DNA from 4 places in the Kitasatospora sp. NPDC017646 genome. Region 3 is predicted to be linked to each of the others. Evidence: riboswitches for the same ligand, from Rfam matches in the RefSeq annotation. Region 3 holds a riboswitch; each other region holds the start of a gene.
What was found. A riboswitch is a leader RNA that binds a small molecule or an ion and turns the genes downstream of it on or off. The one in region 3 is predicted to bind cyclic di-AMP.
Positions count from the first base shown of each region.

Region 1: linked by a shared signal. The riboswitch ahead of ACH4J0_RS05745 (transglycosylase family protein) and the one ahead of ACH4J0_RS31390 (M23 family metallopeptidase) in region 3 are both predicted to bind cyclic di-AMP.
Region 2: linked by a shared signal. The riboswitch ahead of ACH4J0_RS16325 (M23 family metallopeptidase) and the one ahead of ACH4J0_RS31390 (M23 family metallopeptidase) in region 3 are both predicted to bind cyclic di-AMP.
Region 4: linked by a shared signal. The riboswitch ahead of ACH4J0_RS16105 (transglycosylase family protein) and the one ahead of ACH4J0_RS31390 (M23 family metallopeptidase) in region 3 are both predicted to bind cyclic di-AMP.

Region 1 covers NZ_JBIRJC010000003.1:12,198-19,132, forward strand. Annotated here, with positions in the region: gene ACH4J0_RS05725 (helix-turn-helix domain-containing protein) at 1-225, opposite strand, end outside; partial or broken gene ACH4J0_RS05730 (ATP-binding protein) at 644-1,108, shown strand; gene ACH4J0_RS05735 (DUF397 domain-containing protein) at 1,530-1,793, opposite strand; gene ACH4J0_RS05740 (hypothetical protein) at 2,354-3,304, shown strand; cyclic di-AMP (ydaO/yuaA leader) riboswitch at 3,766-3,929, shown strand; gene ACH4J0_RS05745 (transglycosylase family protein) at 3,937-5,217, shown strand; gene ACH4J0_RS05750 (hypothetical protein) at 5,434-5,637, shown strand; gene ACH4J0_RS05755 (LacI family DNA-binding transcriptional regulator) at 5,732-6,751, opposite strand; gene ACH4J0_RS05760 (glycoside hydrolase family 13 protein) at 6,777-6,935, opposite strand, start outside.
Region 2 covers NZ_JBIRJC010000009.1:35,738-42,672, reverse strand. Annotated here, with positions in the region: gene ACH4J0_RS16340 (IclR family transcriptional regulator) at 1-230, shown strand, start outside; gene ACH4J0_RS16335 (RidA family protein) at 260-679, shown strand; gene ACH4J0_RS16330 (DUF2470 domain-containing protein) at 793-1,530, shown strand; partial or broken gene ACH4J0_RS16325 (M23 family metallopeptidase) at 1,915-2,280, opposite strand; cyclic di-AMP (ydaO/yuaA leader) riboswitch at 2,501-2,683, opposite strand; gene ACH4J0_RS16320 (MFS transporter) at 2,996-4,534, shown strand; gene purB (adenylosuccinate lyase) at 4,558-5,988, opposite strand; gene ACH4J0_RS16310 (hypothetical protein) at 6,104-6,805, opposite strand; gene ACH4J0_RS16305 (HelD family protein) at 6,877-6,935, shown strand, end outside.
Region 3 covers NZ_JBIRJC010000028.1:26,785-33,719, forward strand. Annotated here, with positions in the region: gene ACH4J0_RS31365 (GNAT family N-acetyltransferase) at 1-429, opposite strand, end outside; gene ACH4J0_RS31370 (hypothetical protein) at 476-790, opposite strand; gene ACH4J0_RS31375 (sensor domain-containing protein) at 908-1,642, opposite strand; gene ACH4J0_RS31380 (GNAT family N-acetyltransferase) at 1,752-2,339, opposite strand; gene ACH4J0_RS31385 (hypothetical protein) at 2,382-3,257, shown strand; gene ACH4J0_RS31390 (M23 family metallopeptidase) at 3,311-4,168, opposite strand; cyclic di-AMP (ydaO/yuaA leader) riboswitch at 4,181-4,337, opposite strand; gene ACH4J0_RS31395 (YiaA/YiaB family inner membrane protein) at 4,533-4,823, shown strand; gene ACH4J0_RS31400 (alpha/beta fold hydrolase) at 4,933-5,757, shown strand; gene ACH4J0_RS31405 (TetR/AcrR family transcriptional regulator) at 5,812-6,387, shown strand; gene ACH4J0_RS31410 (SpoIIE family protein phosphatase) at 6,606-6,935, shown strand, end outside.
Region 4 covers NZ_JBIRJC010000008.1:273,918-280,852, forward strand. Annotated here, with positions in the region: gene mfd (transcription-repair coupling factor) at 1-698, shown strand, start outside; gene ACH4J0_RS16090 (MazG family protein) at 798-1,835, shown strand; gene ACH4J0_RS16095 (SDR family NAD(P)-dependent oxidoreductase) at 1,840-2,265, opposite strand; gene ACH4J0_RS16100 (cytochrome P450) at 2,556-3,872, shown strand; cyclic di-AMP (ydaO/yuaA leader) riboswitch at 4,083-4,250, shown strand; gene ACH4J0_RS16105 (transglycosylase family protein) at 4,256-5,014, shown strand; gene eno (phosphopyruvate hydratase) at 5,256-6,542, shown strand; gene ACH4J0_RS16115 (septum formation initiator family protein) at 6,661-6,935, shown strand, end outside.

The DNA of each region.
Region 1 (6,935 bases), on a different contig from region 3:
CTCCAGGCCGTCGTCGACGCCGTAGAGACTGAGCAGGTCGGCGACGTCGCGCTCCTTGAAGCTGACCCGGCCCAGCTCCATGCGACTGATCTTGGACTCGGACGCGCGGATCGCGTAGCCCGCGTCCTCACGGGTGATCCCGCGCGCCTCGCGCAGGCGGCGCAGCTGCGAGCCGAGGAGGATCCGGCGGACCATCGAGCCGCCGCCCGGCTGAACTGTGGTCATGCGGTCGAAACCTCCACCTAGGGCAAACAGCGCACAGTCTGCCATCAGTTGAGCGCTCACGGTGCCGATACTGACGGATGTTCCTATCAGTTCTGCACTCCGCACACCAGGATGCACGTGCATCCGGCGCTTGCATATGCCAATAGTGCGACTGCACGTGAATCGACTCTTGCATCTGCAGTGAGCGCACACCACCATGGTGCACGTGCACCTGCACATCCCTGGCAATCCCGCGGGCTCCGCGTCGACCCCACGCGCGACTCCGTGCACCGACCCGGCGGCGTCCCCCGCGCCATCGGGCGTTCGAGTGCGCGCGCGCCTGGTCGAGGGGGCGGCCGAGCGGCCGAGCGAGTCGGAGGTGACCGGCATGACCCCGGCGGGTCCAGCCGTGTCCGCCCCCTTATGGGAGGAGCTCTTCATGAGCACCGGTACGGCTTTGGCAGTTGACCCCCATGTGGTCACCTGTACGCTCGCTCCTCGCTTCGAAGCCGTGAGAACCGCTCGCGACTTCGCCCGGACCGCTCTTCAGCGCTGGGGCCTGATGGAGCTGTTCGACGATGTCGCGCTGGTGGCCTCGGAACTCGTGACCAACGCGCTCCGGCATGCGATCGGCGCACGGCCCGACCCGTCGGGCTGCGCCCTGGGCGAGTACGACTTTCCCACACAGTCGGCTCCGGAGGGACGGCTGCCGATCCGAATAAGCCTGGTGCACCGCGCGCCGCAGGTGGTCTGCGCGGTGAGCGATCCGAGCAGCACCGGCCCGGTGGCCCGGGAGGCGGACTTCGTCGCCGAATCCGGCCGCGGGCTGCACCTGGTGGAGTCGTTCAGCCGCTCCTGGGGCTGGCACCCGCTGGGCAGCGGCAAGGTGGTCTGGGCCGTGTTCGAGTCGGAACCGGCCGGCGGCAACGGGCTCGGCGGCAGCAGGCTCGACGACGGCGCACTGGGCGGCCACCAGCTCGACGAGCTCGACGGCCGAATCGAAATCGGTGGACGGCACCGGCGCTCGGCCTAGCGCCGCACGGCGCACGGCCGGCCGAGGGACGACCCGGGAGGACCACGCCCCGGGCCCTTCAGCCAGGCCCCCGCGCCGGACCGGACCACGACCCCGGCACCGGTTACCCGCCCGGGTGCTCCGGCCCCGGAGGACGCGGGCAGCCCGCGGGAGCACCCGCGCCACACCGGCAGGCCCTGCCGCACGGTCCACGGGCCCGGACGCAAGCGCGAAGGGCCGTCGCCGGGCAAAGACAAAGGCCGTCGTGGTGTCAGCACCCACGACGGCCCCCCGATGGTGGAGCAGTGGCCGGTCAGACCGCCAGGTGGTCGAACTCCCCGTCCTTGGCCCCCAGCAGCAGGGCGGCGATCTCCGCCCGGGTGTAGATCAGCGCCGGACCGTCCGGGAAGCGCGAGTTGCGCATCGCGACGTCGCCGCCGGGCAGGGCCGCGAACTCGACGCAGTTGCCCTGGGAGTTGCTGTGCCGGCTCTTCTGCCAGACCACCCCCTTGAGATCGGCCGCGGCCATCCCGTTGTAGGTGTGGCTCGAGCCGTGCGTGTCCTGCGAGTCGTGCATAGAAATCTCCCGAAGAGCTCCGGAGTTGTCGTCCAGCGCGGCGCCCCCGGCACCCGCCGAACGAACGGACCGGCCCCGTAACCGGTCCGGCGCAACGCCTCACTTGACGCGATGATAGCCGCAGTGCACGTGCATCAGCACGGGACATTGCAGGTGCACGAGGCCTTTTGTCGGCCGCCCCGAACTCTTCACGGACCCTTCTCCTGACGGTACGTAAACGGACATAGCCGATTGAAACGACGGCTCGTCCATAACCGGCCGTGAGCAGCCCCCCGCTAAATGTTGATCTTCGAATGCCGGGAGTCGCATCTCCGTGACCCTCCGTCAGGCCACCTTCCGGCTGTGAGACATCTCACGCGCCCCGGGTGCAACGCGCCACCCCGTGGGGCGCGTCAGGGCAACTGCATGGGCTCGCGCGGGCGCCGGGCGAGGAATGTCCGGATTGTAGGCAAACCGCCCGGAGCGGAGCGGCTGCAACACGGCCTCCGCACCACGACCACCCGAAACCCGTACGGCAGCCGACTGCAGGCCTGACGGGCCGATGTCCTACGATCTCCGGCATGAGCACCGCAGCCATCCCGGGCGCGCCACTGCCCGTCCGCACTCCAGGCTCCCGTGCGCGGGGGCGCCACCGCCGCCCCGAGCGCCCCGAGATCCGCACCGGCTCGCCGGCCCTGGTGCTCGCCGTTCCCGCGACGGCGGGGCCCGAGTCCCGTTCGGTCGTCGAGGAGCTGCTGTCGATCGTCCGCAGCGAGCACGCCGGCGTCCAGGCCGCGGTCGGCTACCTCCCGGCCGACGGCGCCGAGACCGGGGCCTCCGAGGACCGCACCGTGACGGAGCTGCTGGCGGCGGCCGCCGAGGCCGGACTGCCGACGCCCGTCGTGGTCCCGCTGGTGGCCGGTCCGCACGGCTTCCTGACCGGGCTTCACGCCCTCGCCGCGGAGTTCGGCGCGACCGTCACCGACGCGCTGGGCCCGCATCCGCTGCTCGCCGAGGCCGTCCACGTACGGCTGTCCGAGGCCGGGCTGGCCCGGGCCGACCGGGCCCGGCTGTTCGCCATCGCGACCGCCGCCGACGGCGTGGTGCTGACCACCGTCGGCGGTGAGGACGCGGCCGCCGCGGCCGGGATCACCGGCGTGCTGCTGGCCGCCCGACTGGCCGTCCCGGTCGTCGCCGCGGCACTCGACGTGCCCGGCTCGGTCGCCGGGGCCGTCGACCACCTCAAGGAGACCGGCTCCCAGCGCCCGGCGCTGGCCCCGCTCGTCATCGGCCCGGAGGCGGACTCCGAGCTGCTCGCCACGGCCGCCGAGGAGACCGGCTGCCCGTCGGCGGCGCCGCTGGGCGCGTACCCGACCGTCGGCCAGCTGATCGCCTCCACCTACCTGGCCGCGCTGCCTACGCCGTCGGCGGAGGAGCTGGCCGAGGCCGAGGCGGAGGCCGCGGCCACCGCCGGGGCCGGCGAGGGCTCCCGACGCGCCCACGCGGCCGCCGAGGGGCCCGTGGAGGGCTGACGGCCCCCACGGACCGCCCACTGCCCCACCCGCACCACCGAAGGGCCCGGAACGCCTGAGTTCCGGGCCCTTTCCGCTTGTTCGGATTGCCCGCTAGGAGAGTCAAGAGGCATTGCTCCGTAATGTCCGTTCTGGTGCTATTTGTCGATAAATAGTCGGCGCGTCATCCAGCGCTCGATCCGTCCGCACTCCTCCCGCACGACGAGTGCGCCCCCGATGCAACTCAACACTCCGTCACATCACTCCTGAGACGGAGACAGTTTCGGGAATCCGACGCGAAATTACCGGAAAACGATCATTTCCGATCATGGAATACGACCCATTCGACGTTTTCCATAAACCGTGATGCGCATCACAGGTATTTGCAGTTCGAACTTAAGTCTGCTTAACGTGCTCCCCGTTCGTGACCACACGGACCCAGTTCATCCGCGACGCCGAGTCCTGCCGTCGGATGTCCTGGCAGCGCGAAAACGCATCACGGCAGGAGCGGGGGAACCACAGGTAAGTCGCCCTGGACCGATTCCCGGAAACGGTCCAGGGCTAGGGGTGAAGCCGCGCCCACAGCGCGGCCGGGCAACTCCAGCCCGAATCCGACAGCTCACCTCGCAGGCGTGGGAGAGGACCGCGTCTTCATGCTGCCTTCCAACGGCAACCGCCTGTCCAGCCGCACCCGTCGCGTGATCGCCGCCGTCGGCGTCGCGGGCGTCGGCCTCACCGTCCCCTGCCTCACCACCGGCACCGCCAACGCCGCGTCCGTCGCCACTTGGGACAAGGTCGCCCAGTGCGAGAGCGGCGGCAACTGGAGCATCAACACCGGCAACGGCTTCTACGGCGGCCTGCAGTTCACCTCCAGCACCTGGGCCGCCTTCGGCGGCACCGCGTACGCCGCGCAGGCCAACCTCGCCACCAAGGACCAGCAGATCGCCGTCGCCGAGAAGGTCCTCGCCTCGCAGGGCCCCGGCGCCTGGCCGGTCTGCTCGGTCCAGGCCGGTCTGACCCGGGGCGGCGCCGCGGCCGCGGTCGACACCTCGACGGCCGCAAAGCCCGCCCAGGGCCAGGCCCCGGCCGCGAAGCCCGCCAAGCCGTCCGCGCCCGCCCAGGCCCAGGCCCAGGCCTCCGGAGACTCCGCCTCGGCCGCGGCCGCGGCCAAGTCCGCCAACAGCGGCTGGGCCAAGCAGCGCCAGACGCAGGCCGGCGACTACACCGTCGTCGCGGGCGACTGGCTCTCCTCGATCGCCGACAAGCACCACGTCCAGGGCGGCTGGCAGCACCTGTACGAGCTCAACCGCAGCACCCTCACCGAGGGCCCGGACACCATCTACCCGGGCCAGCAGCTGACCTTGGGTGACGGCACCTCGACCCAGGCCGACCAGTCCTCCACCGCCACCAGGTCCGGCTCGGACTTCACCTGGTTCGACCGCTCGCAGAAGTCCGGCCAGGCCTCGAACGGCGGTGCCGTGGACGCCAAGCCGGTCGCCCAGAGCAAGGCCCCGGCGTCGAAGCCGGCCGCCCAGGCGCAGACCCAGGCCCCGGCCCCGGCCCCGGCCGCCACCGGCAGCATGGCCGCCGCGGTCTCCTTCGCCAAGTCGAAGGTCGGCCAGGCGTACGTCTACGGCGGCACCGGGAACGGTGGTTGGGACTGCTCCGGCCTGACCCAGGCCGCGCTGCGCGCCGCGGGCATCAACATCCCGCGCGTCGCCGCCGACCAGGCCGCCGCCAGCACCCACGTCTCGCTGGACAGCCTGCAGCCGGGCGACCTGCTCTTCTGGTCGAACAACGGTCAGAACTCCGGCGTCTACCACGTCGCCATCTACGTCGGCGGCGGCCAGTACGTCGAGGCCGCCAACCCGAGCTCCGGCGTCCGCATCCAGACCATCGCCAACTGGGCCCCGGACTTCGCCGGCCGGGTCTGAGCACCGCGAACACAGGACGGCTGACAGGTCACAGCTGACAGAACACGGATGACAGCTGACGGCTGACAGCCGTCGCCCGACCGCCCCGGGGAGAGTCTGGTCGCTCCTCCCCGGGGCTTCGGCGCACCCGCACCACCGATCCGCACGCCGGATTCCGTATGGCCGAACTCCGACGCAGCGGGCATGCTGCTGCTACACACCCGAGGAGGAGTCGCCATGGCCCAGGTCACCATCACGCTCGACGCGAACCTTGCGATCGACGCGATGCTGCTCTCCGGTACCGAGAACCCCCAGGACGCCATCGAACTGGTAGTGCGCGACTACCTGGCCCGCGGCCGCCGCACCGAGAGCCGCACCGGCGACGCGGCCGACGGCCGGCGGGAGGTCCCCACCGACCGCCCGAACGTCCAGGAGGGCTGACCGGGCAGCGCGTACGCCGACGGGCCCCGGAGAGCAACCGCCCTCCGGGGCCCGTCATTCGGCGCGGGCCGCCGAACGCCCGCACCGGCCGAACTCAGCGCGCGCAGGCCCCCGTGGAGCCCCGCATGACCAGCTCCGGCTGGAACATGAACTCCCCGCGCTGGGCGGCGTTCCCACCGACCTCCTCCAGCAGCGCGTCCACCGCCGCCGTCGCCATCGCCTCGACCGGCTGGCGGATCGTGGTCAACGGCGGCTCGGTGAAGGCGATCAGCGGCGAGTCGTCGAAGCCGACCACCGACACGTCGTGCGGCACCGACAGCCCGCGCTGGCGCACCGCCCGGATCGCCCCGAGCGCCATCATGTCGCTCCCGCAGACGATCGCCGTGCAGCCCTTGTCGAGCAGTGCGCCGGCCGCCGCGTGCCCGCCCTCCACGCTGAACAGCGTGTGGTGGACGAGGCCTTCCGCCTCCTCCTGCCCGAGCCCGAGCACCTCGCGCATGGCCACCGTGAAGCCCTCGATCTTGCGCAGCACCGGCACGTACCGCCGCTGTCCGACCGCCAGGCCGATCCGCTCGTGTCCGAGTTCGGCCAGGTGCTGGACGGCCATCCACATCGCGGACCGGTCGTCCGGCGAGATGAACGGCGCGTCGATCTTCTCGCTGAAGCCGTTGATCAGCACGAACGGCACCCCGCGCCCGGCCAGCCGGGCGTAGCGGTCGTGGTCGGCCGTGGAGTCGGCGTGCAGCCCGGAGACGAAGACGATGCCCGCCACGCCCCGGTCGACCAGCATGTCGACCAGTTCGTCCTCGGTAGACCCGCCCGGGGTCTGGGTGCACAGCACCGGCGTGAAGCCGTGCCGACTGAGCACCTGCTCGATCACCTGCGCCAGCGCGGGGAAGATCGGGTTGCTCAACTCCGGCGTGATCAGCCCGATCAGCCCGGCACTGCGCTGGCGCAGCCGGGTCGGCCGCTCGTAGCCGAGCACGTCCAGCGCCGCCAGGACGGTCTGCCTGGTGGCGGCTGAGACGTTCGCCTTGCCGTTGAGCACGCGGGAGACGGTGGCTTCGCTGACCCCCGCCTGCGCCGCGATGTCTGAGAGTCGCGCCGTAGTCACGGTCCCAGAGCCTATTGCAACCACGTCAGACCGCCCACCAGCCGGTGGCGTCCGGAGCGAGGACCGTCTCGCCGCCGTCCACCACGAGTTCGGTCGAGGCGAGCAGCAGCCGGCCCGGGGCGGCGATCCGCACCGGCTCGCCGGTGGTGTTCACCGTGCAGACGAAGGAGCCGCGCCGGAAGGC
Region 2 (6,935 bases), on a different contig from region 3:
TGGAGAAGGTCGCCGCCCAGGGGTGGGCGCAGGACCACGCCGAGCACGAGGCCTTCATCAACTGCGTCGCCGCCCCGATCCGGGACGCCAGCGGACGGGTCGTCGCCGCCGCCTCCATCTCCGTCCCCGACGTCGTCCTCCCGTACGAGCAGGTGCTGGACCTCCTCCCCCAGCTGCTCGCCACCGCCCGCGCGGTCTCGGCCGACTGCGGCCTCCCCGACGCTAACTGACACACCGTCACCGATCCGCAAGGAGCCCCATGCCCCCCGCGCCCTCCGACAAGGCCGAGATCCGCACCGACGGCGCCCCCGCCCCCGCCTGGATGTTCTCCCAGGGCGTCCGCAAGGGCCCCATCCTCCAAGTCTCCGGCCAGGGCCCGCAGGACCCGGCGACCGGCGAGTACCTCCACCACGGCGACGTGAAGGCCCAGACCCGCCGCACCCTGGAGAACGTCAAGGCCATCGTCGAGGCCGGCGGCGCCACCATCGAGGACGTGGTGATGTTCCGCGTCTACCTCACCAAGCGCGCCGACTTCCCGCTGATGAACGAGGTCTACGCCGAGTTCATCGAGGAGAACATCGAGCCGGGCGGCGTGAAACCCTGCCGCACCACCGTCTTCGTCGAACTCCCCCAGGAGCCCATGCTGGTGGAGATCGACGCCCAGGCCGTCGTCGCCTGATCCGCCACCAGCGCCCGAGGGCCCGGCGCCACCACGGCGCCCGGGCCCTCGCGCTTGCCACGACCCCAGCGGGATATTAGGTTAGGCTCACCTAAGCATCGGGAGGTTGGTCCATGAACTCGTCCGACGCCGAAGTGCCCGAGCCCACCACCGCCGACCGGGTCCACAACCTGCTCAGCGCGACCTCCTCACTCACCGTCCGCGCCCTCGGCGAGCACCACGACCTGGACACCCCGGTCTCGGTACACGGTCCCCGGCTGCGTCTGCGCGCCCCGATGGACGCCCCGCTCACCGCGGCCGCCGCCGGCACCACCGACGGGCTGGCCGTCGTGCTCGACGTCACCGACGTCTCCCCCGCCGCCGTCCGCGACCGCGTCCGCGCCCGACTGACCCTGGCCGGCCGGCTGCACCTGGCCCACCTCGCCGACGACGGCCCGAGCGTCCACCTGCGGGTGGACGTCGGCCACGCCGTCCTCGCCACCCCGTACGGCACCGACGCGCTCACCGCCGCCGACCTCGCCCTCGCCACCCCGGACCCGCTGGCCCGCCACGAGGCCGCGCTGCTCACCCACCTGGCCGACGACCACGCCGACGCCCTCGACCTGCTCGCCGGCCTGCTCGACCCGGCCCTGCTCACCCACCACCCGGCCGTCCGCCCGCTCGCCCTTGACCGCCACGGCCTGGTGCTGCGCCTGGACCACTCGCACGGCCACCGCGACGTCCGCCTGGTCTTCCCCGAACCCGCCCGCGACACCGAGGACTTCGGCCACCGGATGCACGAGCTGCTCACCGCCGCCCAGCACGGCCTGCCGGTCCACCGGGGCCGGGGCGTCCGGCGGATCCTGCCCTAGCGGCGTACGAGGCCCGCCCCGGTCACGCTCCGCCGCGTCCTCCGGCACGGTCCGCCCCATCCGCACGTACAGCTCCGGCCGCCGGCGTCGCGGCACCGGCGCCGTCACCACCCCGCCGACCCACCACCCGGTAGAAGCGCATCCCATCGCACCGAACAGTCGAGTTGACGCCATGTTCGAAGCGCCGCACGCCGCGCCGGACCGGAGAACGACGAGGGCCGGCCCGGCTCCAGGGGATGTCCCGTGAAGCCGGGCCGGCCGTGGGCGTGTCCCGCGCCCGTGTCCACTGTCGCGGCGATCATCCGGTCGAGCGGTCACCCGACATGACCATCCCGGAGGATCGATTCGCCCCACGACAGCGGTGGTTCCTGGAACCCCGGTGGGTCAGAGCGCGACGCCGTGCGCCCGCAGGTAGCTGACCGGGTTGATGTCCGAGCCGTAGTTCGGACCGGTGCGCACCTCGAAGTGCAGGTGCGGGCCGGTCACGTTGCCGGTGGCGCCGGAGAGGCCGAGCTGCTTGCCGGCGGTGACGCTCTGGCCGACCTTCACTCCGATCACGGACAGGTGCGCGTACTGCGCGTACTTGCCGTCCGCCAGCTTGATCTCGACCTGGTTGCCGTAGGCACCGCCCTTGCCGGCCTGCACCACGACGCCGTTGGCGACCGCGCGCACCGGGGTGCCGGTGGAGCAGATGAAGTCCTGGCCGGTGTGGTGCCCGGAGGCCCACATCGAACCGGCCACACCGTAGGCCTCGCCCAGCACCGGCTTGGCCAGCGGAGCGACGTAGCCGGCGGCGGCGGGAGCGGCGGTGACGACCTTGGCGACCGGTGCGGCGGCGGCCTGACCACTCATCGCGGTCACCAGCGGCAGGACGAAGGAGGCGCCGGCAACGGCGGTGGCGATGCCGGTGCGGGCGGCACGGGGCAGGGCGACACGGGGCAGGACGAAACGACGAGCCTGTGCAGGCATGGGATTTCCTCTCCGACGCCTGCGAGGTGAGCTGTCGGGTTCGGGCTGGAGTTGCCCGGCCGCATGCGCGGCTTCACCCCTAGCCGGTCCTGGACGTCCGCGCCCTGAAAAGCGCGAACTCCGGTCCGGCGACTTACCTGTGGGTCCCCCGCTCCTGCCGTACAGAGTTCAGTGCGAGCCACCGGGCAGCGGCAGGACTCGGCGTTCCACCCGGCGGATCCGTCCGGGCTGGCCGGTCGGTCGCTGAACTAAAACTCATCCGTTCGGGCTAAGCAATGTCGATCTCTTGAACGAGCAACCGTGTCTCCCGGCGCGGTGACCCTTCGAATGATCCGCTGTACAGTACGTGCACAATCCATTCACTCGCCGCCACTGATCCACGACCCTGCGCCGACCACCGCACCCCAGTGCGACGGTCCGCCCACGCACCGTTGCCGACCGACACACCGCCCAGTGACCCTTGTCACGTACGCCCCACCGGGCGCAGGATCGGCCCGTGGCCACCTCTGAAGCCGGCTCCCTGCGCCTGAGCACCGCACAGGGACGCTGGGTACTGCTCGCGACGGTGCTCGGCTCCAGCATGGCGATGCTCGACGGCACCGTGGTGAACGTCGCCCTGCCCCGGATCGGCACCGACCTCGGCGCCTCCCTCGCCTCCCTGCAATGGACCCTGAACGCCTATCTGCTCACCCTGGCGGGCCTGATCCTGCTCGGCGGCGCTCTCGGCGACCGCTACGGGCGGCGCAAGGTCTTCCTGATCGGCGTGGTCTGGTTCGCCGCCGCCTCCGCGGCCTGCGCCGCCGCCCCGACCATCCACGTACTGATCGCCGCCCGCGCCGTCCAGGGCATCGGCGGCGCGCTGCTCACCCCGGGCTCGCTCGCCATGCTGCAGGCCGTCTTCCACCCGGACGACCGCTCGGCCGCGGTCGGCCTGTGGTCCGGTCTGGGCGGGGTGTCGGCGGCCGTCGGCCCCTTCCTCGGCGGCTGGCTGGTGGACGGGCCCGGCTGGCGCTGGATCTTCCTGCTGAACCTGCCGCTGGCCGCCGCGGTGATCGCCGTCACCTCCCGATACGTCCCGGAGAGCCGGGACGAGTCCGCCGTCGGCCGCTTCGACGTGCCCGGCGCCCTGCTGGCCGCGCTCGCCCTCGGCGCGATCACCTACGCGCTCACCGCCGCCGGGGAGGGCCTGTCCCCCGCCGTCTGGGTCAGCGGCGCGCTCGGCCTGCTGCTCGCCGCCGCCTTCGTGGCCGTCGAGCGGCGGGCGCCCGATCCGATGCTGCCGCTCGGGCTGTTCTCCTCCCGACTGTTCACCGCCGTGAACCTGGTCACGCTGTGCGTCTACGCGGCGTTCAGCGGGGTGTTCTTCCTGCTGGTGGTGCAGTTGCAGATCGTCTCCGGCTTCTCGCCGCTGCTCTCCGGCTTCGCCCTGGTGCCGATCACGCTGCTGATGCTGACCCTGTCCGCGCGCGCCGGGCGCCTGGGCAAGCGGATCGGCCCGCGCGTCCCGCTCACCGTCGGCCCGCTGCTGTGCGCCGCCGGGGTGCTGCTGATGCTGCGCATCGGCCCCGGCTCCTCCTACTGGGTGGACGTACTGCCCGCGGTCGCGGTGATGGGCTCTGGGATGACGCTGCTGGTCGCGCCGCTGACCGCGACCGTGCTGGCCGCCGTCGAGGTGCGGCACGCGGGCATCGCGAGCGGTGTCAACAACGCCGCCGCCCGGGCGGCCGGCCTGCTCGCGGTGGCCGCCCTACCGGCGATGGCCGGGCTGAGCGGCGACGCCTACCGGGTGCCGTCCTCGGTGGACTCCGCCTTCCACACCGCGATGCTGATCTGTGCCGGCCTGCTGGTCTGCGGCGGACTGATCGCCTCCGTCACCGTCCGGGGCAACGTGCTCGCCCCCGAGGAGCAGCCGGTGGCCGAGCCGAGCTGCGACTGGCCGTGCTCCACCACCACCCCGCCGTTCGACCCCGGGCACTCCCGCACGCCGGAGGGCCCCGCCACCGGAACGGCGGCTGGGCCCTCGTCGGAGAACTGAGGCTCCGTCAGGAGACGGCCGTACTAGAGGATGTCGGCCGGCGCGTACTTGGCCGCCTCGGGGTAGGCCGCCGCGACGGCCTCCACCTGACGGACGATCTCGGCGACCTGCGCCCCGGCCGCACCGGTGAAGGACAGCTTGTCGGCCAGCAGCGCGTCCAGCGCGGCCCGGTCCAGCGGGATCCGCTCGTCCGCGGCAAGGCGGTCCAGCAGCTCGTTCTCCCGGGCACCCGCGCGCATCGCCAGCGCGGAGGCGACGGCGTGCTCCTTGATGACCTCGTGGCCGGTCTCCCGGCCGACGCCCGCGCGCACCGCACCCATCAGCACCTTGGTGGTGGCCAGGAACGGCAGGTAGCGGTCCAGCTCGGCCTCGATCACGGCCGGGAAGGCGCCGAACTCGTCCAGGACGGTCAGGAAGGTCTCCAGCAGGCCGTCGAAGGCGAAGAAGGCGTCCGGCAGTGCGACCCGGCGCACCACCGAGCAGGAGACGTCACCCTCGTTCCACTGGTCGCCGGCCAGCTCGCCGGTCATCGAGGCGTAACCGCGCAGGATGACGGCCAGGCCGTTGACGCGCTCGCAGGAGCGGGTGTTCATCTTGTGCGGCATCGCGGAGGAGCCGACCTGGCCCTCCTTGAAGCCCTCCGTCACCAGCTCGTGGCCGGCCATCAGGCGGATGGTCTTGGCCAGGCTGGACGGCGCGGCGGCCAGCTGGACGAGGGCGGTGAGCACCTCGAAGTCCAGCGAGCGCGGGTAGACCTGACCGACGCTGGTCAGAACGTTGTCGAAGCCGAGGTGCGCGGCGACCCGGCGCTCCAGCTCGGCCAGCTTCTCGGTGTCGCCGCCGAGCAGGTCCAGCATGTCCTGCGCGGTGCCGACCGGGCCCTTGATCCCGCGCAGCGGGTAGCGCGCGATCAGCTCCTCCAGGCGGCGGAAGGCCACCAGCAGCTCGTCGGTGATCGACGCGAAGCGCTTGCCCAGGGTGGTGGCCTGCGCGGCCACGTTGTGCGAGCGGCCGGCCATGACCAGCTCGGAGTGCTGGGCGGACAGGCTGGCGAGGCGCACCAGGACGGCGACCGTACGGTCCCGGACGTGCTCCAGGGACTGGCGGATCTGCAGCTGCTCGACGTTCTCGGTCAGATCCCGGGAGGTCATGCCCTTGTGGATCTGCTCGTGGCCGGCGAGTTCGCTGAACTCCTCGATCCGGGCCTTCACATCGTGGCGGGTGATCCGCTCACGGGCGGCGATCGAGCCGAGGTCGACCTGGTCGATCACCCGCTCGTAGTCGGCGACGGCGGTCGCGGGCACCTCGACACCGAGGTCCTGCTGGGCCTTCAGGACGGCGAGCCACAGGTGGCGCTCGAGGACCACCTTGTGCTCGGGGGACCACAGCTGGGCCAGGGTCGCCGAGGCGTACCGGGAGGCCAGGACATTGGGGATCTGGGGCTTCGCGCTCACGCTTCGCAAGCCTAACAGCCGAGGTCACGCCGAACGTCGGCGGATGGGGTAGGCTGAGCCGTTTCGACGCAGACCTGAATACACTCTACAAACTCCTCGCCGCAAGGATACCACATCAATGAACAGAACTCCAGCGGAACCTGCGGACCCCGCCCTCTCCGAAGCCCTGCGCACCGAACAGGCCAACCTCGACCGGCTCTACGCCCACCTGGACGCCGCCCGGGAGCTCGCCCACCGCACCTGCGACGGCGCCCACCACGGCGCGGCCGCCGGCGGCACCCACCAGACCCGGCTGGAGCGCGAGGTCCGCGCCCGCGAGGCCGCCCGGCACGCCGCCCGGCTCGACGCGGCGGAACGCGGCCTCTGCTTCGGCCGCCTCGACGAACGCGACGGCACCGTCCGCTACATCGGCCGCACCGGCCTGTCCGACGAGGCGTACGAACCGCTGCTGCTCGACTGGCGCACCCCCGCCGCCCGTCCGTTCTACACCGCGACCCCCGCCCACCCTGGCGCCGTGATGCGCCGTCGCCACCTGCACACCGAGGGCCGCACCGTCACCGGCCTGGACGACGAGGCGCTCGACCTCGCCGGGCTGGACGAGGCCGGCCGCCGAGGCCTGGTCGGCGAGGCCGCCCTGCTCGCCGCGCTCGCCCGCGAGCGCACCGGCCGGATGGGCACCGCCGTCGCCACCATCCAGGCCGAGCAGGACCGGGTGATCCGCTCCCCCCTGCCCGGCGCGCTGGTCGTCCAGGGCGGGCCCGGGACGGGCAAGACCCTGGCCGCCCTGCACCGGGCCGCCTACCTGCTGTTCACCCACCGGACCGCGCTGGAGCGCCGCGGCGTGCTGGTCATCGGTCCCCCCCGGGCTTCCTGCGCTACATCGAGGAGGTGCTGCCCGCGCTCGGCGAGACCGAGGTGGTGCTGCGCACGGTCGGCGAGCTCTTTCC
Region 3 (6,935 bases):
TTCGGGCTGCTCCCACGGGGTCCGGGGCTGCGGCGGGCGGGTGCCGGTGCGCTCGGCGCCGAGCTGCAGGTAGAAGCCCTCGGCGGGCGGGTGCGAGACGACCTTGACCGCCGTGATCCCGGCGGCCCGGGCGCGGTCGAGCATGTCGGTGATCAACGCCCGTCCGATGCCCAGCCCTTGGGCCTCGTCGGCGACGAACATCAGCTCCAGTTCGGCCGGTTCGTGGATCAGCGCGTAGAAGCCGAGCAGTCGGTCGTCGGTGCGGTCCACGGCCATCCGGACTTCGTGGCGTTCGACGTAGTCCGGTTCCACGGCATAGCCGTCGATCATCGCGAAGTACGCCCCGCGGTAGGCGCTGGAGGCCTGGATCAGCGCGGTGAGCCGGTCGGCGTCGGCCGGTCGGGCGGGCCGGATCGTGGTCTCGCTCATGAGGTGAGTATAGGGGCGAATATGGTCAGCGACCATTACATCGGGCTCAGCGGTGGCGCCGGCGGCCGACGGGGGCGACGGCGGTCGGCAAGCCCGGTCGGCGGCCCGCAGCACCAGGACCCTCCGGGTGCGGGGGAGGGCCGCCGGGCTCTGCGGGCCGCCCAGCGATCACCCGGCAGCCCAGCTCGCGGGCCTCGGCGGCCAGGCCCGCCGCGCCGCCCGGGCAGTCCAGCAGCGGGCCGGGCAGGGCGGCGAGTCCGGCGCGGGTGAGGCCGAACAGGGCGCAGTACTCGTCCAGCGGACGGGAGGTGACCAGGACGTCCGGCTCCGGGGCGGGCTCCTGGGCCGCGGCGGTGATCACCTGGTCATCCGAACACGGGACCGCCCCGCCCGCATCCGAAGCGCATCCGGATGCGGGCGGGGCGGGCAGGGGGGCAAGGCAGGCGGTCAGGACGGGGCAGGCGGGGGCGAGCGGGGCTCAGCGGCCGAGCAGCCCCCGGGCGGCGGCCCGGTTGACGCCGGTCAGGCCGTGGACCAGCCGCGCGGTGAGGAAGATCAGCAGCACCCCGACCACCGAGAACGCGGCGATCTGCCCGGTGCCCTCGACGTAGTAGGCGTGCCGGACGTGGTGGCTGTCGGTGTAGTCGAACAGCTGGTAGCCGGGCCAGGAGGTGTAGCGCGGGAAGACCCAGTGGTAGACCGGGTAGAGCGCCATCGCCCAGCCGAGCACCAGGAAGGTCAGGGTCAGGCAGAAGCTGAACACCGCCCAGGGGAACATCACCAGCTGGTGCAGCGCGGCCCGCCAGCCCGCCCCGTCGGCCAGCCGCGCGGTGATCGCGCCCCAGTTGCCCGGACGCACCTGGCGCACCGGCGCCGGGCCGGGCACGTCCAGGGCGAGCATCCCGCGCACCCGGGCGCGCTCCGCCCGGCCCAGACCGCGGGCGACGGTGGTCAGGCCGGCCAGCACCGGGAGGCCGAGGACGGTGACGAAGGTGCCCACGCCGAGGCAGAACAGGGTGATCGAGACGGCGAAGCCGACGATCGCCACCGGCAGGCCGGTCAGCGCGTATCCGACCTCGCGGTAGTACTGCCGGGAGAACGGCGCGCGCCAGAAGCCCGGCGGCTGCTCGGTCCGGCGGGCCCGGGCCGGACGGGTTCCGTCGCCGTGATCGTCCCGGTCGTACCACTCCTGACCCAGCGTGCTGTTGCTCATCTCGCGGCCCCCGGCCCCTCGTTCTCGCGGTCTCCCGTACTGACGGACTTCAGTCTGGCCGACACGCGACCCGGACGGCATCCGGGGGACCGGCGGACCGGAGGTGGGGTTAACCCCCCTGCGGCGGGGCGAGCGGGCCGGTCCACTCGTCGGCGAGCAGCGAGTACTGGTACGAGTCGGACCAGACGCCGCCCTTGTACAGGTCGTGCCGGACCCGCCCCTCCAGCTGGAAGCCGAGCTTGGTGAGCACCTTGGCCGATGCCGTGTTGTCCACGTCGACCCGGGCGACCAGCCGGTGCAGGCCCAGCGGGCCGAAGGAGAGCCCGCAGAGCAGCCCGGCGATCTCGCCCGCGTAGCCGCGCCCCCACACCGGGCGGCTCAGCACGTAACCGAGGTGGGCGGAGCGGTACTTGCCGAGGGTGAGGCTGGCGTGCGCCACCGGCAGCGCGTCCTCCGGGTCCTCGGCGTCCTCGCGCCGGACGACGGCGAGCCGGTAGGTGTCCCGCTCCTCGGCCATCGCCTCCTCCAGGTAGAGCTCGATCTGGTCGGCGCAGGTTTCGCGGTCGCGCGGCTCGAAGGGGAGGTAGCGGGTCACCTCCGGGTCGCTGTACAGCGCGTGCAGCGCGTCCAGTTCCGCCGGGGTGTGGTGGTACTCGCGGAGGGCGAGCCTGGGACCGGTGAGGCGTACGGGGACCATGGCTGCCGACCCTACCCCCGTCCGGCGGCTACCGTTCGGAACATGAACGACGAAGACCTGCGGCTCGCCCCGCGCACCAGGGCCGCCGACCTGCTCACCTGGGCGGCGGCCGGACAGGACCGCGCGCCGGTGGCCGAGGCGCCGCTGCGCGCGGTGCTGGCGCTGCTGGAGCTGGGCGAGGGCAGGATGCACGACGGCTGGCCCGAACTGACCTCCGACGCGGTGGAGCACCTGCTGTACGAACGGCTCCACCTCTACGTCCAACCCGCGCCGGAGGAGGACCCGCTCGCGTACGGCGACGCCGTACGGCTGCTGGTCGACCACCAGCGGGCGGCGAAGCGGCTCAACGCCAAGCGCCAGGAACGGCTGCACGCCGAGGCCGAGTGGCAGGGCGAGGTCGCGGCCGGGCTGCTGCGCCGCGCCGACCTGGTGACCTGGCCCCGGCTGTACGCGGTGCTTCTGCACGCGCACGGGGTGGACGTGACGGACCTCGCGGCCGTACGGGACTGGCTGACCGGCTTCGCCGGCCTCGACGAGGAGGAACGGCTGGCCGGGTACGAGGCGCTGGTGCCGACCGGCTGGCTGGACGAGCCGGACGAGCAGGGCTGGGGGCCGGGCCGGGTGCTGTCGGTCGGCATGGCCACCGACGGGGCACGGCGGCTGCTGGAGCAGGGCCTGATGCGGCGCAGCTACCGCAACCTGGCCGAGCTGACTGCGCTGGGGCGGCCGATGCCGGACGAACTGGCCGGGGGCTTCGAGGAGTTCGAGGCGGCGGCGGCCGCGGTGGCGCTCGATCTGCTCGGCGAGTGGACGGTGCCCGGGCTGCCGCGACTGCTGGTGGAGGAGTTCCCGGAGCTCGCGCCGGAGCCGGGGGCGGAGGAGATCGAGGCGTACCTGGCGCAGTTGCCGCCGGAGTGAGACGGCGGGGAGCCCCTGGGCGAGCAGGCCCCGGGGGCTCCCCTCCGAGCCCGTTACGGGTTGAGGCCGCGCTGCTGGAGCCAGGGCTCCGGGTCGACCGGGGCGCCGCCGCCGGGGCGGACCTCCAGGTGCAGGTGCGGGCCGGTGACGTTGCCGGTCGCGCCGACCTTGCCGATCTGCTGGCCGGAGGTGACCTGGCCGGAGCCCTTGATGATCGAGGACAGGTGGCAGTACCAGATCTCGGTGCCGTCGGGCAGGGTCTCGACGATCCGGTAGCCGTACGCACCGGACCAGCCGGCCGAGGTGATGGTGCCCTGGCCGACCGCGTGGACCGGGGTGCCGGTGTCGGCGGCGAAGTCCAGGCCGGTGTGCAGATGGGCCCAGTAGCGGGCGCTCTGACCGTAGTGGGCGGAGAGGCTGTAGTCCTTCACCGGCAGGGTGAGGGCGGCGGCCTCGGCCCGCTCGGCCTCCTCGGCGGCGCGCTTGGCCTCGGCCTCCTTGGCGGCGGCCTTGGCCTCGGCCTCCTGGGCGGCCTGCACCCGGGCGCTCTCCTCGGCGGCGGTGCGCTGGCTGTCGGCCTGCTGCTGGATACGGGCGGCGAGCGCGAGTCCGGGGTCGGCGGCCAGGGCGACCGGGGTCTCGTCCGGGGCCTCGACGGCGGGCGCGGCGGCCGGGGTCGCGGAGGCGAAGCCGGTGGCGCCCAGGGTGGCGGCGACGGCGGTGACGCCGAGCAACGGGGAGGCCCCGCGGGTCTGACGCGGCATCCGGTGGCGGTTGGCCTCGGCCTCCGGGGCGAACGGGTCGGCGGGCCCGGCGTCGCGGGGCTCGGAGCCGTTCGGGCCGGGGTGGTCGAGGAGCTGGGTACCGGCTGCGGGGCCGGCCGGGTGTGCCGGGGTGTGCGTCGACGCCACGGAGGCGCGCTCCTTTCCTTCCTTCGCGCCTACCGGGTTAGCTGACGGGTTCGGAGCAGGAAGGTCTCCTACGGCCGGGCCGGAGCCCTGCCGATTCACCCCAAGGAACGGTTCCCCGGCTCCCTGACCTGCCCGGAGGCCGGCCGGCGGGATTAGGCGACGCGCACGGTGCCGTCTGGGTACGGCATTGACGACCGCGCTGCGTTATCAAACGTTAATCCTAGGAGGCCCTGATTCCAAGCCATCCGTCCGCGACGGCCGGGGAACAGGTGATCGGACGTCAACGAACGACCCCTCAACCGCCCGGCCCATCTGAGTACTCCTACTCATGTGCAGCCCGGCCGCCCCGCCGCATCCTGACGCCATGAGCGCACCGATGCAGTCACGCACCACGGCCGCGTACTACGCCCAGGCCGTCCTGTCCTTCGCCATCTCCGGCACGGCCCTCGCCGCCGGGATCGCCTACCTGCCCGTCGGCGGCTGGACCCGGGCCTTCCTCGGGATCGGTCTCCTCTACACCGTCACCTCCTCCTTCACGCTGGCCAAGGTGATCCGGGACCGGCAGGAGTCCTCGGACACCGTCGCCCGGGTCGACCAGGCCCGGCTGGAGAAGCTGCTCAGCGAGCACGACCCGTTCAGGGTCGAGGGGGCCTGAGCGGCGGCTTCCCGCGACCGGTGACGGCCTTGACGGCCTTGACGGCTAAGGCTATTAGCCGTAGCTTTATGGCTATCGGCAGCATCGAGCGAGCCAGTGGAGGCCCACCATGAACGGCACCGTCACCCCGAGCACCCAGTACCTCGACGTCCCCGGCGGCCGCCTCGCGTACGACGACACCCGGCAGGGCGACGGCGCCCCCGTCGTCCTGCTCCCCGGGATGCTCGACTCCCGTCGCGCGTACCGGCACCTCCACCCGCTGCTCACCGCGGCCGGACGCCGGGTCATCACCATGGACCTGCGCGGCTTCGGCGAGTCCTCGATCGCCTGGGACGACTACAGCCCCTCCGCCGTCGCCACCGACGTCCTCGCCCTGCTCGACCACCTCGCCATCGAGCGGGCCGTCCTGGTCGGGCAGTCCTACACCGGCGCGACGGTCGTCAAGCTCGCCGGGGACGCACCCCAGCGGGTCACCGGGATCGCGCTCATCGACGCCTTCGTCGAACACCGGACGAACGCGCTCATGAAGGGCGTCATGGCCGTCATGGGCGCCGCGATGGTCCGGTGGCCCGCGGTCTGGGGCTACTACCTCCGCAAGATGGCCTTCCCCGGCCCCCGGCCCGCCGACCTCGACGGCTACGTGGACGGGCTGGTCGCCGCCCTGCGGACCCCCGGCCGCAGGACCGCCACCCGCGGCCACGTCACCGGCGACTCCGCGCCGATCGGCTGGAGCGCGGCCGTCCGCTGCCCCGCCCTCGTGCTGATGGGCAGCAAGGACCCCGACTTCCCCGAGCCCGAGGCCGTCGCCGACCTCCAGGCCGAGAAGCTCGGCGCGCGGAAGGTCATGATCGAGGGATCCGGCCACTACCCGATGGCCGACAACCCGCAGGCCGTCGCCGACGCCCTGCTGCCCTTCCTCGCCGAACTCGCCTGAGCCCGCCCGGACCCGCCTCCTTCACTCTTCACGCACCACGGAGAACCCGAAGCCATGCCCCGCGTAGGACTGACCCCCGAGCAGGTCGTCGACCACGCCCTCGCCCTCATCGACGAGCAGGGCGCCGAAGCCCTCACCCTGGCCTCCGTCGCCGCCCGCGCCGGAGTCGCCACCCCCTCGCTGTACAAGCACGTCAGCGGCGGGCTCGCCGAACTCCGCCGGCTCGTCGCCGTCCGGGTCACCGGGGAACTGGCCGACCGGCTCGCGGAGGCCGCGCTGGGGCGCAGCGGGGACGACGCCGTCACGGCAGTCCTGCGCGCCTACCAGGCCTACGCCACCGAACACCCCCACCGCTACACGGCCCTCCCCCAGGCCCCCCAACCCGACGACGACCTCACCCGCGCGGCCACCCGCCTCGTCGGCGTCATCGTCGCCGTCCTGCGCGGCTACGGCCTCGACGGCGCCGAGGTGATCCACGCCGCCCGCACCGTCCGCTCCCTCGCCCACGGCTTCGCCGCCCTCTCCATCACCGGCGCCTTCCAGCTCGCCGAGGACGTCACCACCACCCACGACCGCCTCATCACCACCCTCACCACCGGCCTCCACTCGTGGCCGAAGGCGGCGGAATAGGAAGTCGGCCCCGTCGACTTCCCACACCCCACCCGCCCGGCGGACCGGCCCGCCGGCGCCGCAGCGGCGCATGCGAGGAGACAGCGGCAAACGGCGCCCCGGTGCGGGTGGTTACGTGGCGGCGAGCGGGCGCGTGAGGAGTCGGGTCCGTCGACTTCGCGGGGGTGGGGTGGGGACGGGTGCGGCCGTCGGGGGTGGAAATGGGGTATGAAGATTTGGTGCCCATCCCCGAGGACGAGAGCCGGACGAGCGGCCGCAGCCCGATGCGCTGCGTCCGCTTATTGCTGGGTTGCACCAGTGCTGCCGAGTTGCTCGGCACCGTGCTCGCGGAGGGGCCGGGATGGATCACCGGGGAGGGCTCGGCGCTCTATCTGCTGGACTCCGCGGGGATGCTGCGGCTGACCGCCTCGCACGGGTTGCCGGACTGGGCGCACGAGCGGTACGGGCTGGTGGATCCGGCCGGGGACCTGCCGGCCGCGATGGCGCTGCGGCTACGGCGCCCGTACCTGCTGAGCCCGGAGCACACCAGCATCGACTACCCGAACCGG
Region 4 (6,935 bases), on a different contig from region 3:
ACGAGCGCCTGGCCACCATCGCCCAGCACACCGAGATGGGCGCCGGCATGTACGTCGCGATGAAGGACCTGGAGATCCGCGGCGCCGGCAACCTGCTCGGCGGCGAGCAGTCCGGGCACATCGCGGGGGTCGGCTTCGACCTCTACATGCGGATGGTCGGCGAGGCGGTGGCCGAGTTCCGCGAGTCGCTGGCCAACGGCGGCGCGGAGCCGGAGGAGGAGCCGCTGGAGGTGAAGATCGAGCTGCCGGTCGACGCCCACGTGCCGCACGACTACGCGCCCGGTGAGCGGCTGCGGCTGCAGGCCTACCGTTCGATCGCGGCGGTCAACTCGGAGGCGGACATCCAGCAGGTCCGGGACGAACTCGTGGACCGCTACGGGAAGCTGCCCGAGCCGGTGGAGAACCTGCTGCTGGTCGCCGCACTGCGGCTGTACGCCCGGCGGTGCGGGATCTCGGACATCACCCTCCAGGGCCCGAACGTCCGCTTCGGCCCGGTGGAGCTGCGGGAGTCCCAGCAGCTGCGGCTGAACCGGCTCTACCCGCGCAGCCAGGTCAAGGCGGCGGCCCAGCAGCTGCTGGTGCCGCGGCCGAGCACCGGCCGGATCGGCGGCAAGCCGCTGGTCGGCCGGGAGCTGCTGGGCTGGTGCACCGAGTTCCTGTCGGCGATGTTCGACGACCTGGCGGGGGCCAGGAAGTAGCACCCGTCGGAGCGGCGGTCCGGGGCTGCGGCCCGGGGCCGCCGTTGCCGTACCGGGATCGGCAGGGCCGGGCACGGTCGCGGCGGGTAGGTTCGAGGTGTGACGACGAATGCTGTGCCGGCGAACGCTCCGGGCGCGAAGCTGATCCTGCTCACCACCACCCACCGGGTGGCCCCCGGGCTGCTGGCGTGGCCGGCCTGGGAGGCGCTGCGCTCCGCGGGGCGGGTGCTGGTGGCCGACGAGGCGCATCCGCAGGTGGCGGCGGTGCGGCAGGCCGGGGTGACGGTCGAGGCGGTGCCGGCCGGGTCGGCGCCGGCCCTGGCGCGGCTGCTGACCGGGCAGCCGGCCGGGGCCGGGCCGACGGTGTGGCTGGGCGGTCCGGACGGGGACCCGGGGCTGACGGACGCGCTGGCCCGCCTCGCGGTGGAGCACGCCGGCGAGGTGCCGGAGATCGAGGTGTTGCCGGGCTCCTACGACCTGCCAGGGGCGCGGCTGCTGGACCTCGCCTCGGTGATGGACCGGCTGCGCTCGCCCGGCGGCTGCCCGTGGGACGCCGAGCAGACCCACGAGAGCCTGGTGAAGTACCTGGTCGAGGAGGCCTACGAGCTGGTCGAGGCGATCGAGGAGGGGGACCGGGACACGCTGCGCGAGGAGCTGGGCGACGTGCTGCTCCAGGTGTTCTTCCACTCCCGGATCGCCGAGGAGCACCCCACCGGGCCGTTCACCATCGACGACGTGGCCGGGGACATCGTGGACAAGCTGGTGTACCGGCACCCGCACGTCTTCGGGGACGTCGAGGCCGGGGGCGCCGCCGAGGTGGAGGCCAACTGGGAGCAGCTGAAGGCGGCCGAGAAGGCGGACCGGGAGTCCGTCCTGGACGGCGTGCCGGCCGGTCTGCCCGCGCTGGCGTACGCGGCGAAGCTGGTGTCCCGGGTGCGCCGGGCGGGCTTCACGGAGGTGCCGGACGAGCCGTACGAGCTGCCGGCCGAGCTGACCGCGGAGTCGGCGGGCCGGCTGCTGCTCGCGGTGGCGCAGCGGGCGCACGACGCCGGGGTGGACGTGGACGCGGCGCTGCGCTCGGCCGCGCGCGGCTACCGGGACGCGGTGCGCGCGGCCGAGGGGCTCGAGCCCGCGTAGCGGTTCAGGCGGCCGTGGCGGTGCTCTCGACGGGGCGCCGCTGCGGCGGCACAAGTTCGCCGATGGCCTCGCCGATCAGGGCGACCAGTTCGGCGAGGCGTTCGAGGTCGAGGTGGTCGGGCAGGTCGGCGAGGGAGACGATCCGCTCGCCCTTCGGGCCGGCGACGCAGAAGAGGTCGATCGGCCCGAGGTGCTTCTCGGCGGTGTCGACCAGGGCGGCGACGTCGCTGGGCCGACGGATGTCGCCGCAGACGCCCACCACGGGGCAGCCCGGCCGGTCGAGTTCGGCGGCGAGGTCCTCGGCGATCCCGACGTGCTGGTCGGCGATCAGCATCCCGGCGGCGCCGGCCGAGGTCAGCCGGCGGGCCAGGTCGGCTCCCGAACCGCCGTCGAGTACCGCGATGACGACGACTGCTCCGCTGACCCGCATGGTCTGCTCCTCCCTGTGGGCGACACCGCACCGGCGCCCACGCGTACTGCGGAGGATCGTAGGCACGTCCTGACCCTCCGCAACAGGGATTACCCCGCAGGTGACCAGGCTCACGCCTGCCGCCCGGCCAAGAGCTGTCCAAGGGCCGTCCACCGGGCGTCCACGGGGCGTCCACGCGGTGTTGGTGTGCCGCCGGCCCGCCGTTCACAAACGGTTCGCGAACCGGTGACGGAGCGGCGGCGTCCCGGAGGTCGGCCGGGCGGCCCCGGTCCAGCGGTTACGGTCGACCCATGCCAGCTCAGCCCGACGGCGCCCAGCCCGCCGCCCACCCCGCCCTGCAGCTCTTCACCTGGGAGTTCGCGGCCGACCCGTACCCCGCCTACGCCTGGCTGCGCGAGCACGCCCCGGTGCACCGCACCAAGCTGCCGAGCGGGGTGGAGGCCTGGCTGGTGACCAGGTACGCGGACGCCCGGCAGGCGCTCGCGGACAGCCGGCTGTCGAAGAACCCGGCGCACCACAGCGAACAGGCGCACCGCACCGGCCGGGTGGGCATCCCGGGGGAGCGGCAGGCGGACCTGATGACCCACCTGCTGAACATCGACCCGCCGGACCACACCCGGCTGCGCCGGCTGGTGTCGAAGGCGTTCACCCCGCGCCGGGTGGCCGAGTTCGAGCCGCGGGTGCAGCAGCTGACCGACCGGCTGATCGACGGCTTCGCGCAGCGCGGCTCGGCGGACCTGATCCACGAGTTCGCCTTCCCTCTCCCCATCTACGCGATCTGCGACATGCTGGGCGTGCCGGCCGAGGACCAGGACGACTTCCGCGACTGGGCCGGGATGATGCTGCGGCACACGAAGCCGGGCCACGGCGGCAGCCAACGCGGCGGCGTGGGGCGGGCGGTGAAGCGGATGCGGGCCTACCTGCTGGAGCTGATCCACCGCAAGCGGGCGGACCTCGGCGACGACCTGATCTCGGGCCTGATCCGGGCGAGCGACCACGGCGAGCACCTGACCGAGAACGAGGCCGCCGCGATGGCCTTCATCCTGCTCTTCGCCGGGTTCGAGACGACGGTCAACCTGATCGGCAACGGGACGTACGCGCTGCTGCGCAACCCGGACCAGCGGGCGCTGCTGCAGGAGTCGGTGGCCCGCGGCGAGACGGCGCTGCTGGAGACCGGGATCGAGGAACTCCTGCGCTACGACGGGCCGGTGGAGCTGGCGACCTGGCGGTTCGCGACCGCGCCACTGACCATCGGCGGAGTGGAGATCCCGGTCGGCGACCCGGTGCTGGTGGTGCTGGCGGCGGCGGACCGCGATCCGGCCCGGTTCGCCGACGAGAACACCCTCGACCTGGCCCGGAGCGACAACCCCCACCTGGGCTTCGGGCACGGCATCCACTACTGCATCGGCGCCCCGCTGGCCCGGCTGGAGGGGCGGTCCGCGCTGGCCACACTGCTCTCCCGGCTGCCCGATCTGCGGTTGGCCGAAAGCCCGGACGACCTGCGCTGGCGGGGTGGCCTGATCATGCGTGGATTGCGCGAACTTCCGGTCGAATTCAGTCCGGAGCGTCGCTCCCCGCACGCCGTTCCTGAGGCTCCGACACGCTGATCCGGCATCGGTTACAGCGCGCTGACGCCGGTGTGAACGCCCATCAAACCGGACAAAGCCCCGCCGTTGGTAGGCGATCGAACACGGGCCGTAATTCTGGTGTGATGTCGACGATATGAGCTTGTGATCGGTCTGAGGATCTGTCTAGTCTCCCTGGAGTCCGCAGCTGCGGACCCCGTGCGCGGAACGCCGAATCCTGCCCGCCGCGCCACGGGAAACCGACCAGACCCTGGGCAGGGGCGGGGGAACCAGGTTTGTTGCCGTTCCTCCACGGCTTGGGGTGAAGCCGCCCAAGCGGAATCGTTTCCGCCGACGGCGGCCGGGCCACCTCCCGGTCCGAACCCGACAGCTCACCTCGCAGGCGTGCGGAGAGGGACCTCTTCATGCTGCTCGTTGGAAACGGCCGTCATCGTCGTCGCACCCAGACCGAGAAGGCCATCGCCGTCGCCGGGGTGGCCGGCGTCGGACTCGCGCTGCCGCTCCTGACCGCCACCGGCGCCTCCGCCGCCCCGGCCTCCTCCTGGGACTCCGTCGCCCAGTGCGAGAGCGGCGGCGACTGGAGCATCAACACCGGCAACGGCTTCTACGGCGGCCTGCAGTTCACCTCCAGCACCTGGAAGGCGTACGGCGGCACCGCCTTCGCGCCGCAGGCCAACCAGGCCAGCCGGGCGCAGCAGATCTCGGTCGCCGAGAAGGTGCTCGCCTCGCAGGGCCCGGGCGCCTGGCCGGTCTGCTCCCAGAAGGGCAGCCTGAGCAAGGGCGGCGCCCCGGCGGCCGTGGACACCTCCTCGGACACCAAGGCGCAGTCCGCCCCCAAGCAGCAGGCGCCGAAGCAGCAGGCCCCCAGGGCCGCCGCGAAGCCGGTGCAGCAGTACGCGCCGAAGCACGCCGCCCCGATGAAGCCCGCCGAGCAGCCGGTCCAGCAGTACACCCCGAAGCACGCCGCCCCGCGCGCCGCCCAGCCGGCCCCGGCCGCGCAGACCGGCCACGACTACACCGTCCGTTCCGGTGACACCCTGTCGGGCATCGCCGCCGCCCAGGGCGTGTCCGGCGGCTGGCAGGCGCTGTACGACGGCAACCGCGGCACCGTCGGCGGCGACCCGAACCTGATCGTGCCGGGCCAGGTCCTGCACCTCGGCTGAGGCCTGACGAAGGGGCCGGCCGACCGGGCGGCCCCTTCGTCCGCCTTCGCCCGTCCCGGTGGGACAAGCTGGGACAAGCAGGTGAACTACCGGTGGGTAGCGGGGCCACACGCTGAGACGGAGCCGAGGTCGACGTGGTCCCGGGAGCCCGGGCGGTTAGGCTCTGGTCGTAACGACTCCGCAATCCTCCGGCCGACAGCGCCACCGTCAGCCGGACCCTGCTTCCGCAAGGAGATGCCTCGTGCCGTCCATCGATGTCGTCGTAGCCCGTGAGATCCTCGACTCCCGCGGCAACCCCACGGTCGAGGTCGAGGTCGGCCTCGACGACGGCAGCACGGGTCGTGCCGCTGTTCCGTCGGGTGCCTCGACCGGCGCCTTCGAGGCGCTGGAGCTGCGCGACGGTGACAAGAACCGCTACTTCGGCAAGGGCGTGGAGAAGGCCGTCCTGGCCGTCATCGAGCAGATCGGCCCTGAGCTGGTCGGCTACGACGCCACCGAGCAGCGCCTGATCGACCAGGCCATGCTCGACCTGGACGCCACCCCGGACAAGTCCTCGCTCGGCGCCAACGCCATCCTGGGCGTCTCGCTGGCCGTCGCGCACGCCGCCTCCGAGGCCAGCGACCTGCCGCTGTTCCGCTACCTGGGCGGCCCGAACGCGCACGTCCTGCCGGTCCCGATGATGAACATCCTCAACGGCGGCTCGCACGCGGACTCCAACGTCGACATCCAGGAGTTCATGATCGCCCCGATCGGCGCGGAGTCCTTCTCCGAGGCCGTCCGCTGGGGCGTCGAGGTCTACCACACCCTCAAGGGCGTGCTGAAGGAGCGCGGCCTGTCCACCGGCCTCGGCGACGAGGGCGGCTTCGCGCCGAACCTGGACAGCAACCGCGAGGCCCTCGACCTCATCACCGAGGCCATCCAGAAGGCGGGCTACGTGCCGGGCCGCGACGTCGCGCTCGCCCTGGACGTCGCCGCCTCCGAGTTCTTCAAGGACGGCGCCTACCAGTTCGAGGGCAAGGCCCTCTCGGCCGCCGAGCTCATCGAGTACTACGCCGAGCTGGTCGACGCCTACCCGCTGGTCTCCATCGAGGACCCGCTGGACGAGTCGGACTGGGACGGCTGGAAGGCCATGACCGTCAAGCTGGGCGACAAGGTCCAGCTGGTCGGCGACGACCTGTTCGTCACCAACCCGGCCCGCCTGGCCAAGGGCATCGAGACCGGCACCGCCAACGCGCTGCTGGTGAAGGTGAACCAGATCGGCTCGCTGACCGAGACCCTGGACGCCGTCGAGCTGGCCCAGCGCAACGGCTACCGCTGCATGATGTCGCACCGCTCCGGCGAGACCGAGGACGTCACCATCGCCGACCTGGCCGTCGCCACCAACTGCGGCCAGATCAAGACCGGTGCCCCGGCCCGCTCCGAGCGCGTCGCCAAGTACAACCAGCTGCTGCGCATCGAGGAGATCCTCGACGACGCCGCCGAGTACGCCGGCCGCGGCGCCTTCCCGCGGTTCAAGCACGAGGGCTGAGACGCCGCACCAGCGCACGCCTGACCGGTGCCCCGCCGCACACCCCGTAGGGTGGACGGCGGGGCACCGTCGCGACCAGGAGGGGATACGGGAGATGGCTGGCTGGAGGATCCCGGGCTTGGCGGCCCGGCCTCGGTTCACGAGCCGGGCGACCGTCCTCGTCCTGGTGCTCTGCTCGCTGGTGGCGATCCTGGCCTACCCCACGCGGCAGTTCATCTCCCAGCGCGCCGAGATCTCCGCCCAGCGGGCGAAGGCCGACCACGCGCGCCAGCAGGTCGAGCAGCTGCGCCGGGACAAGGCCCGCTGGCAGGATCCGGAGTACGTCAAGGCGCAGGCCCGCGCCCGGCTGCACTACGCGGTGCCGGGGGAGACCCCGTACATCGCGGCGGACCC